2 linked regions of the Thiorhodovibrio winogradskyi genome follow. The protein of the gene in region 1 interacts with the protein of each later gene in a pairwise test. Links are inferred from orthologs where the notes say so. Each region holds a gene or a part of one and is shown in the gene's direction. Other genes may lie near its edges.

Evidence for each region. Proteins that work in one complex are often made in the same cells at the same time.
Region 2: the proteins of Thiowin_RS13745 (region 1) and ndk interact in binary tests that used the Escherichia coli proteins (3 or more experiments, as listed by UniProt). The link is inferred for Thiorhodovibrio winogradskyi from one-to-one orthologs.

Annotation. Positions count from the first base shown.
Region 1 is NZ_CP121472.1:3,031,723-3,035,751, forward strand. The notes cover bases 1,054-3,884. They hold Thiowin_RS13745 (5-formyltetrahydrofolate cyclo-ligase), read left to right. Parts: upstream 1,054-2,065; coding sequence 2,066-2,704; downstream 2,705-3,884. Other genes in these bases: Thiowin_RS13735 (transglycosylase SLT domain-containing protein), read left to right, coding at 1,054-1,748; Thiowin_RS13750 (ATP synthase subunit I), read left to right, coding at 2,893-3,270; atpB (F0F1 ATP synthase subunit A), read left to right, coding at 3,297-3,884. In the rest of the region: Thiowin_RS13730 (class I SAM-dependent methyltransferase), read right to left, coding at 1-201; more of Thiowin_RS13735, read left to right, coding at 522-1,053; more of atpB, read left to right, coding at 3,885-4,029. UniProt on the Escherichia coli protein: Involved in the removal of 5-formyltetrahydrofolate.
Region 2 is NZ_CP121472.1:4,721,815-4,725,978, reverse strand. The notes cover bases 1-2,888. They hold ndk (nucleoside-diphosphate kinase), read left to right. Parts: upstream 1-1,174; coding sequence 1,175-1,603; downstream 1,604-2,888. Other genes in these bases: pilW (type IV pilus biogenesis/stability protein PilW), read left to right, coding at 2,742-2,888; Thiowin_RS21740 (acetyltransferase), read right to left, coding at 18-974. Also shown: more of pilW, read left to right, coding at 2,889-3,467; Thiowin_RS21720 (RodZ domain-containing protein), read left to right, coding at 3,506-4,164. UniProt on the Escherichia coli protein: Major role in the synthesis of nucleoside triphosphates other than ATP. The ATP gamma phosphate is transferred to the NDP beta phosphate via a ping-pong mechanism, using a phosphorylated active-site intermediate.

The DNA of each region.
Region 1 (4,029 bases):
ATGGCGAATGCGACAGACACCGAGTGCGGCGGCAAAGGGCTCAGGGGCACCGACCTGCAGGAGAAAATAACCAAAGGCGTCCTCGAGCAACTCCTCGAGACAGCGCGTTTCCGACGCCGCGACAGCGCGTCCAAGCGGACTCCGGTACCAGGCATCGAGAGAGAGCAGCGGGTCGGCCGCAACGGCATCGCAGTCTTTCATGGAACCTCGTCAGGCTAACAGCAGGGAAAAAAAGGTCAGGGCGGCACAGCATAACGCTCCCTCGGGGTCTTCGCCGAACCAGGCGCTAGCAGAACATTGGAGCAGACATTGGAGCAGCCACAGGGGTGAACACAGGCACTGACCTTGGAGCGCCGACGCATTCATTGTCAAACATCCGGGTTTTCCCGTATAGTGCGGCAACTTGTCGGTTCGGATCCGGGGTGCTCTAGCGATCTTCCCGCGACACTATCAGACCCCGCGGACGAAATCAGGTTCGAGCGAGCGACTTTTCCATCAACCCTCATGCGGAGGATCAGTGTGTGACCGCGACAGAACACTCTGCCCAAGAGCCACTCACTGGCCAGGCGCTTGCCGCTGGCAGGACAGGTGACCCCCAGCTTCCAGACTCTACCGGTCGCATCAGCAAGGCCAACAGCCGGTCCAACACCATCAGCATGCGGGTGTCCGCCCTGGCGATCATCCTGCCCTTGGCGCTACTGGGACTTGGCGGCTGTGTCTCCCAACCCGCGCGCGATAGCGCGGGAGCGGGCCAGTGGATGGATCAGCCCCCGCGTTCGGTATCGGCGCGCGAATACGGCTTCGTTCGCCCAGCCATCGATCCCCACTCCCTGGCGCAACATACGCCGGGCCGACCGGCGCGATCTGGCGCGCCGGCTCTCAGCATTGCCGGTGACCCCTGGCAGCGCATCAGAAGTGGCCAACGCCTGGGCATTGCGCCCCACTCACGGGTCACCCAGAGCCTGAAGCAGTTCACCCGCAACAAAGAGTATCTGAATCAACTCACCGCGCGAGCTCGCCCCTATCTGCACCTGATCGTGACCGAGCTTGAGCGCGGCGGTCTGCCGACCGAACTCGCCCTGCTGCCGGAGATCGAAAGCCGCTATAACCCGCGCGCGGTCTCGCACATGAGCGCCGCGGGTATGTGGCAGTTCATGCCCTATACCGGAAAGGAGATGGGACTCGTGCAGAATGCCTCCTATGACGCCCGGCTAGACGTGCTGGCATCCACCCGCGGGGCGGTGAAGTATCTGCGTGAGCTAAACCAGACCTTCGACGGCGACTGGGCACTGACCCTGGCCGCCTACAACTGCGGGCCTGCCTGCGTGCAAGCGGCCCAGCGGGCCAATCATCGCGCGGGCAAGGCAACCGACTACTGGTCGCTCAACCTGCCGCGCGAGACCGAGGCGTACGTGCCCAAACTGCTTGCTGTTGTCAGCATGGTGCACAGTCCCGAGCGTTTTGGACAACGCCTGCCAGCCTTGCCCGCCGCCTCACCACTGGCGGTGGTGACAACCCGAGCGCCGGTTGATCTGGCGACAGCCGCCAGTGCCAGCGGAGTCCCCGCCAGGACGCTCGCGGAGCTAAACCCTGCGCTGAAACAGGGTCGTAATCGTGCCGGACAGACTACCCATCTACTGGTCCCAGCAGCCGCCGCCGCGCGCCTGAACAAACACCTGCGGCAACTCGGCGGCGGCACCGACGATGCTCTGGCCGCCAATGAGGGCAAAGCTGGCGGAAGAACCTGATATCCCGGATTGCGCGGCAACCGCAAAAAAAGAAAAAAACCTTGAGTTGCTCGAATTGGACTGGACCTTTTTTCAAAACAGGTCTAGCCTAGTCAATAAGGCGTCGCCTGCGATGCTCGATCACCGCCTGGGTATTTTCTTGAGCCTAATCATTACCCAGGGGGCATGATGCCAAGGCCGTTGAGCATGTCCGCCCCGAGCGGAAAGCCTGAAGCCCGCGCAAGTGCTCCCACTTGAACCCATTGGTTCAAGAACGAAGGTCGGTACCGACACTTGCGGGGGACGCCGATTCTTTTTGCTTGCATCTCCAAGTGCGCATGCCCCCTTCCCTCTCGCTGCGCCGCGCGTTACGCGCCAGACGCCGCGCCTTAACCAAGAACAGTCAGCGACAGCACGCACATCGGGTTGCCACACGCATCCTGCGCCTACCAGGCATAAGACGCGCCCGGCGCATTGCCCTCTATGTCGCCGCTGACGGCGAACTCGATCCGACTCCAATCCGCGATGGTCTCAGCCGCGCTGGCGTCACCTGGTATTTGCCAGCCATCACCTCTGTCGCACCGCCCCGGCTCGCCTTTTATGCCGACCGCGCACCAAATGCCAGACGGATCAACCGCTTTGGCATTCCCGAGCCTGATCATCGCCAACTGGCCCCAATCAAACTCTCAGCCCTCGACCTAGTCTTGCTGCCGCTGGTCGGTTTCGACAGGCACTGCCAGCGCATTGGCATGGGACTTGGCTTTTATGATCGCTGCTTTGGAGACATACGTTCGCGCCTGCACTGGTCCCGGCGACCGCGGCTGATTGGCCTGGCACATGAGTGCCAGCGACTCGAGCAGATTGACTCCAACCACTGGGACGTCGTGCTGGATGCGGTGATTACCGAGGCAAATATCTATCACCGCGACAGTCATATTTCTGAAATGGCCCTGTCATCCGCGAGCTTGCGCCCTTGAGCAAAGCTTACTGATAACAGCTTCAGGATTTACATTCATAATCAGCAACAAGATTCTGTTATTCTTATTGCTACTTGCATTTCTCAGCAAAATGACTCACGCCAGGTTTGACCGAGTATTCGCAACCGCTTATACTGCGCGGCTGAAACAACGGACCTAACAAACTGCTCCAAGCATCAGTTGCCAGCATGAGCTCTCAGCCGCGCCAGATTCTGCACCTGTTGCGCTGGCAGGGAATCACGACCGCAATCCTGCTTTTTCTTGCAGCACCTTTCGGCCTTGACACTCTGGTGTCCGCCGCGGTTGGCGGCGCTGCTTGTCTGCTGGCTAACGTGTTCGCCGCTTTCTGGGTGTTTCGCCGTTATCGCGCGCAACAACCGTGCGCACTGGTGCTGCGGTTTTACGCCGCTGAAATTGTCAAAATCTCCGTCATTCTGGCGTTGTTCGCGATTGCCTATCTGGCGTTCGAGACTTTGGTGTTGCCTGCTGTCCTTGGAAGCTATTTGGTGGTTCAAACCGTGCCGGCACTGATTCCCGACAGACGCAGCCGTTTTTCACAAACCTAATCAAGAAGATACCCATAGGGCATCCCATGTCTTCACAATCAGCGATGACAGCGCAGGATTACATCCAGCACCATCTGACCAACCTCACCTTCGGTTGGCACCCAGAGCACGGCCTCGGCTTCGCGGAAAATAGCGCGGAGGCCGCGGCCATGGGCTTCTGGGCCATTCATGTCGATACCATGCTGTTTTCCCTGCTACTCGGTGGCTTGTTCCTGTGGTTCTTTAGAAGGATTGGAGAAAAGGCCACCGCCGGAGTTCCGGGCGGTGCCCAGAATTTTGTTGAGTGGATTGTCGATTTCATCAACGACAATGTTCGGGGCTCTTTTAGCGGACAAAACCCAATGGTCGCCCCATTGGCGCTGACCATTTTTGTCTGGGTGTTCTTGATGAACACCATGGACCTGATCCCGGTCGACCTACTCCCCTTCTACGCCCAGCATCTGATGGCTGGCCTAGGTGCCGACCCCCATCATGTCTTCTTCAAAGTGGTTCCCACCACTGATCCAAACACAACCTTCGCCATGGCGCTGGTGGTCTTCTTCCTGGTGATCTTCTACAGCATTAAAATCAAAGGCGTTGGCGGCTTTGTCGGCGAGTTGACGCTGCAGCCCTTCGGCAAATGGGGCATGCCTGCCAATCTGCTGCTTGAAGGCATCAACCTCTTGTCCAAGCCTGTCTCCCTGGCGCTGCGACTCTTCGGCAACCTCTACGCCGGCGAGATGATCTTTATCCTGATCGCGCTCATGTATGGTCACAACA
Region 2 (4,164 bases), 1.7 Mb from region 1 along the record:
GAGGCCGAGGGGCGCGATCAGGTGAAAGCGGCATGGAAGGCAGCCAGGAATCGATCATAGTCGGATTCCGGCAGCGCGTTGATGCCAGCGGCGGCACTGCGCCCTCCGCCGGTGGGGAACTGACGGCAGAGCGCATCGGCGCCATCGGGGCGCTCGAGCGGGGCGCGCACACTGACCAAATAGCCGCCTTGCTCGAGTGCCGTTAGCAGGGCATGGGCGCGCCCTGGAGCTTGCTGGGCCAGTGCATTGCCAAGCACGCCGCTGACTCGGCGCGCCCAAGGCTCGTTTGGCAGCCGCAGCAGGCAGTGGCTTGGGGATTCGTGTTCGGGCGTTAGCGCCCGCGCCAGCGACATGTCCCGCGCGTAGCCGGCGCGCAGTTGGCTGAAAGCCTCATCGGCGGCGATGAACTCGCGCGGGTCGCGATAGGGCTGCAGGCGCCGAAAGAGCGCGTCGGGCGCAAAATGCAGGTCGCTGACCTGTGCCCCATAGCCGTTGTAGTTGAGCAAAATGCCAAGCTCACGCAATGCGTCGGTGTCTTGCTCGGACAGTCCAGCCGCGGTAGCCAGTCGCCGTGCTCTGGCATCGAAATTATCGCCAAAGGTGCCGACCAGCGCCCACGGGAGAAAGTGCCCGTCAAGCGCGGTATTCACCAGCAAACTGGTCCCCTGATCCGGGCAGGGATCGATATGCGCCTCGAGCCGGTCGTGGGTTGGAATTTCTCCGGCATAATGGTGGTCGAACCAGCGCACGGTGGCGCCGGCCGCGAGTACTCGCTCCAGATCCGTGCGGTTTTTATCCAGCGAGATATCGAGTACCGTGAGCCGATCGCCGGGAGCTGGCCGTACCTGCCCGAGCAAGGCTATATCGCGTTTGACGCCAGTGATTAGCTGGCTCGCACGGGGTTCGGCCAGACGCAGTTGCTGCAGGGCGCAGAGCCCGTCCGCATCGCCGTTGAAAAGATCATAATCGCTCATGGCCGCTTTTCCCGTTAGTGATTGCCAAATGGTCCAAGGCAAAAAACCTTGGATTGTCGCGAACCTGAGCGTCCTTGTCACCTCATCTCCTCGACATTTGCGCGCGACAGATGGATTTTCGGGCCACTTCCCGATTAGACTTGTGCGCTTGGATCACACTTTTTTGTTTCCAGGGCGCAAGCCCGCTTCAAGGAGTCAGCATGAGCGTCCAGCAAACCTTATCCATCATTAAGCCTAACGCGGTGGCAAAGAATGCCATCGGAGCCATTTGCGAGCGATTCGAGAAAGCCGGCTTGCGGATTGTCGCCGCTCGCATGTCGCACCTGACCCGCGAGCAGGCCACTGCCTTTTATGCCGTGCATCAAGGCAAGCCTTTTTTTGACGAGCTGGTTGGTTTCATGACCTCGGGTCCGGTGCTGGCCATGGCGCTTGAGGGCGAGGACGCCATCGCCCTTAACCGCGAGATCATGGGCGCCACCAACCCCGCTCAGGCCGCGCCTGGCACCATACGCGCGGACTTCGCCGACTCCTTTACTGAAAATGCGGTGCATGGCTCGGATGCGCCGGATACGGCCGCGACCGAGATTGCCTTTTTCTTCCCCGAAGGGGTTTGCCCGCGTACGCGCTGAGTTGATGGGTCAACCATTCCAGGATTCCTGCTTCATGACCACGGCTCAGTCCATCAATCCGCTAGAGCTTGACATCCACGGTTGCGAGCAGCTTGCCATCGCGCATGGCGGCAAGGCCTTTCATGGTCGCAATCTGTTTAAATGGATGCACAAGCTGGGTGTGCTGGACTTTTCCTGCATGACAGATTTGCCAGCGGCCATGCGCGCATCCCTGGGCCGCCAGTGTCGTTGCGACTTGCCTCGGGTCGCCTTGGAGCAGCCAGCACCCGATGGCACGGTCAAGTGGATACTTGAACTTACCGACGGGCAGCGGGTCGAGACCGTCTTCATTCCTGAAGGCAAGAGACGCACGCTATGTGTCTCATCCCAGGTTGGCTGCGCACTCGACTGTCGGTTCTGCGCGACCGCGCGTCAGGGCTTTAACCGCAATTTGACCCCGGGCGAAATTATCGGCCAGGTCTGGACCGCAACCCGGCGCATCGGTTTGGCGCCAACCAACGTGGTGCTCATGGGCATGGGCGAGCCCTTGGCCAATTTCGACGCCGTGGTGCAAGCCATGGCGGTGATGCGGCATGATTTGGCCTATATGTTGGCCAAGACCCGGGTGACTCTGTCCACCTCCGGAGTGGTCCCCAATATATACCGGCTAAAAGAGGTTGCCGACGTCTCCTTGGCGGTCTCACTGCATGCGCCGAATAACGCGCTGCGGGACCAACTGGTGCCGATCAATCGCAAATACCCGCTCGAGGAACTGGTGTCGGCCTGCAAGGTCTATGCCGGTGCGGATAAGCGCCGACGCATCACCTGGGAGTATGTCATGCTCGATGGCGTCAACGATAGTTTGGCGCACGCCAAGGCACTGATTCGCCTGCTTGAAGGCGTGCCTTCCAAGGTCAATCTCATCCCCTTTAATCCCTTTGCCGGGAGTGGTTTTGCCACCAGCCCGCCCGAGCGGGTCGATGCGTTTCGGCTGCGTCTGATTGGTGCTGGCCTGGTCACCACCACACGCAAGACGCGCGGCGATGGCATTGCCGCGGCGTGCGGCCAGCTTGTGGGGCGAGTCGAAAACCGACGGCGTGCTCTTCCCGTGGTCGGCGCCTTTCTGGCAGCGTCCGTGCTGAGCGCTGGTTGCACGACCATGCTGCCGGGCGGCGACGATGATGGTATCGATGATCATGATCTGCAGGTTGAACTTGGAACCGCAAAGGAAAGCCCCGCGGATCTCTATGTCAACATGGCCTCGGCTTATCTGCAGCGCGGCCAGATCGAGGCCGCGCTGACGCGCGCCAAGCAAGGGGTGCGCGAGGATCGCGGCAGCGCGCGCGCGCGCTATATGCTGGCTATTGTGTATCAGCGCATTGGCGAGCATGCGGAGGCCGAGAAGGAGTTTGGCAAGGCCGTTAAGATCGATCCGAAAAACCCTGATTACCGCAATGCCTGGGGCGTGGTACTGTGCAAGCAACAGCGCTATCAGGATGCGGAAGAACAGTTCCAGCAGGCCCTGAGCAAACCGCTCTACGCCAACCCGGAGGTAGCCCTGGCAAATGCCGCCGACTGCGCGCGGCGTGCGGGCGATGTGGTCGCGGCGGAGCGGTATTGGCGCCAGGCACTCGAGAAAAATCCACGATTCGGTCCGGCGCTACTGAACATGGCCAGCCAGGCCCTCGCCAATGGCGATGCCCAGGGTGCGCGCGGCTATATGAGTCGGTACGTGGCCGCGGGGAATGCGGCCACGGCCAATGCGCTGTTGCTCGCGGTGCGTATTGAGCGGGCGCTGGGCAACGATGCCGCCGCCAAGAAGCTTGAAGGATCCCTGCGACAGCGCTTCCCGGATGCACCCGAAATCATGGAACTTGCTCCCTAAAGACCACGACATTGAGAACCCTCTAGCGGCCTGAACCCATGCACAGCATTGACGAACCGACGCCCGCGCTCCATACCGATACCACTGATCCGTTGCACGATAGCCCCGGACGTCAGCTGCGCGTGGCGCGGGAAAGCAGCGGCCTGACCCTCACGCAGGTGGCGGCCGAGATGCATCTGTCCGTCGGCACCATTGAGGCGCTGGAGGATGATCACTATGACGGTTTGCCAAGCGAAGTCTTTATCATCGGCTATTTGCGCACCTATGCGCGCATCCTCGGACTTAATCCTGTCCCCTTGCTTGATCAATATCGACGCCAGCGGCCAGACGGCCGTTATCCGGCACTGCCCGTCGAGCGCGCGCAGGAAGGGGGGGGGCGGCCGTTTCAAATTCCGCTGATGCCGCTGCTCGGGTTGGTATTGTTGCTGGTGCTTGGCGGAGCGGTCTGGTTCGTGGCAGCACAGCTAGGTGGCGGCGCTTTTGTTGCTGATTTGTTTTCCCCGACGGACGAACAGGATAGCGCGGCTGTCACGCTGAGCGGCAGAGTCGCGCAGCCTGTTCTTCCGCGCCTTGCGGACGAGGCCGAGATGTCGGCATCTCTCAGGACGGAAGGCAGAGAATTGGATGAGGCGATGGTCGACGCGGCTACCGAGGAAGAGAACGCGCAGGCCGATACCTTGGATGCAGTGCCCGCGCC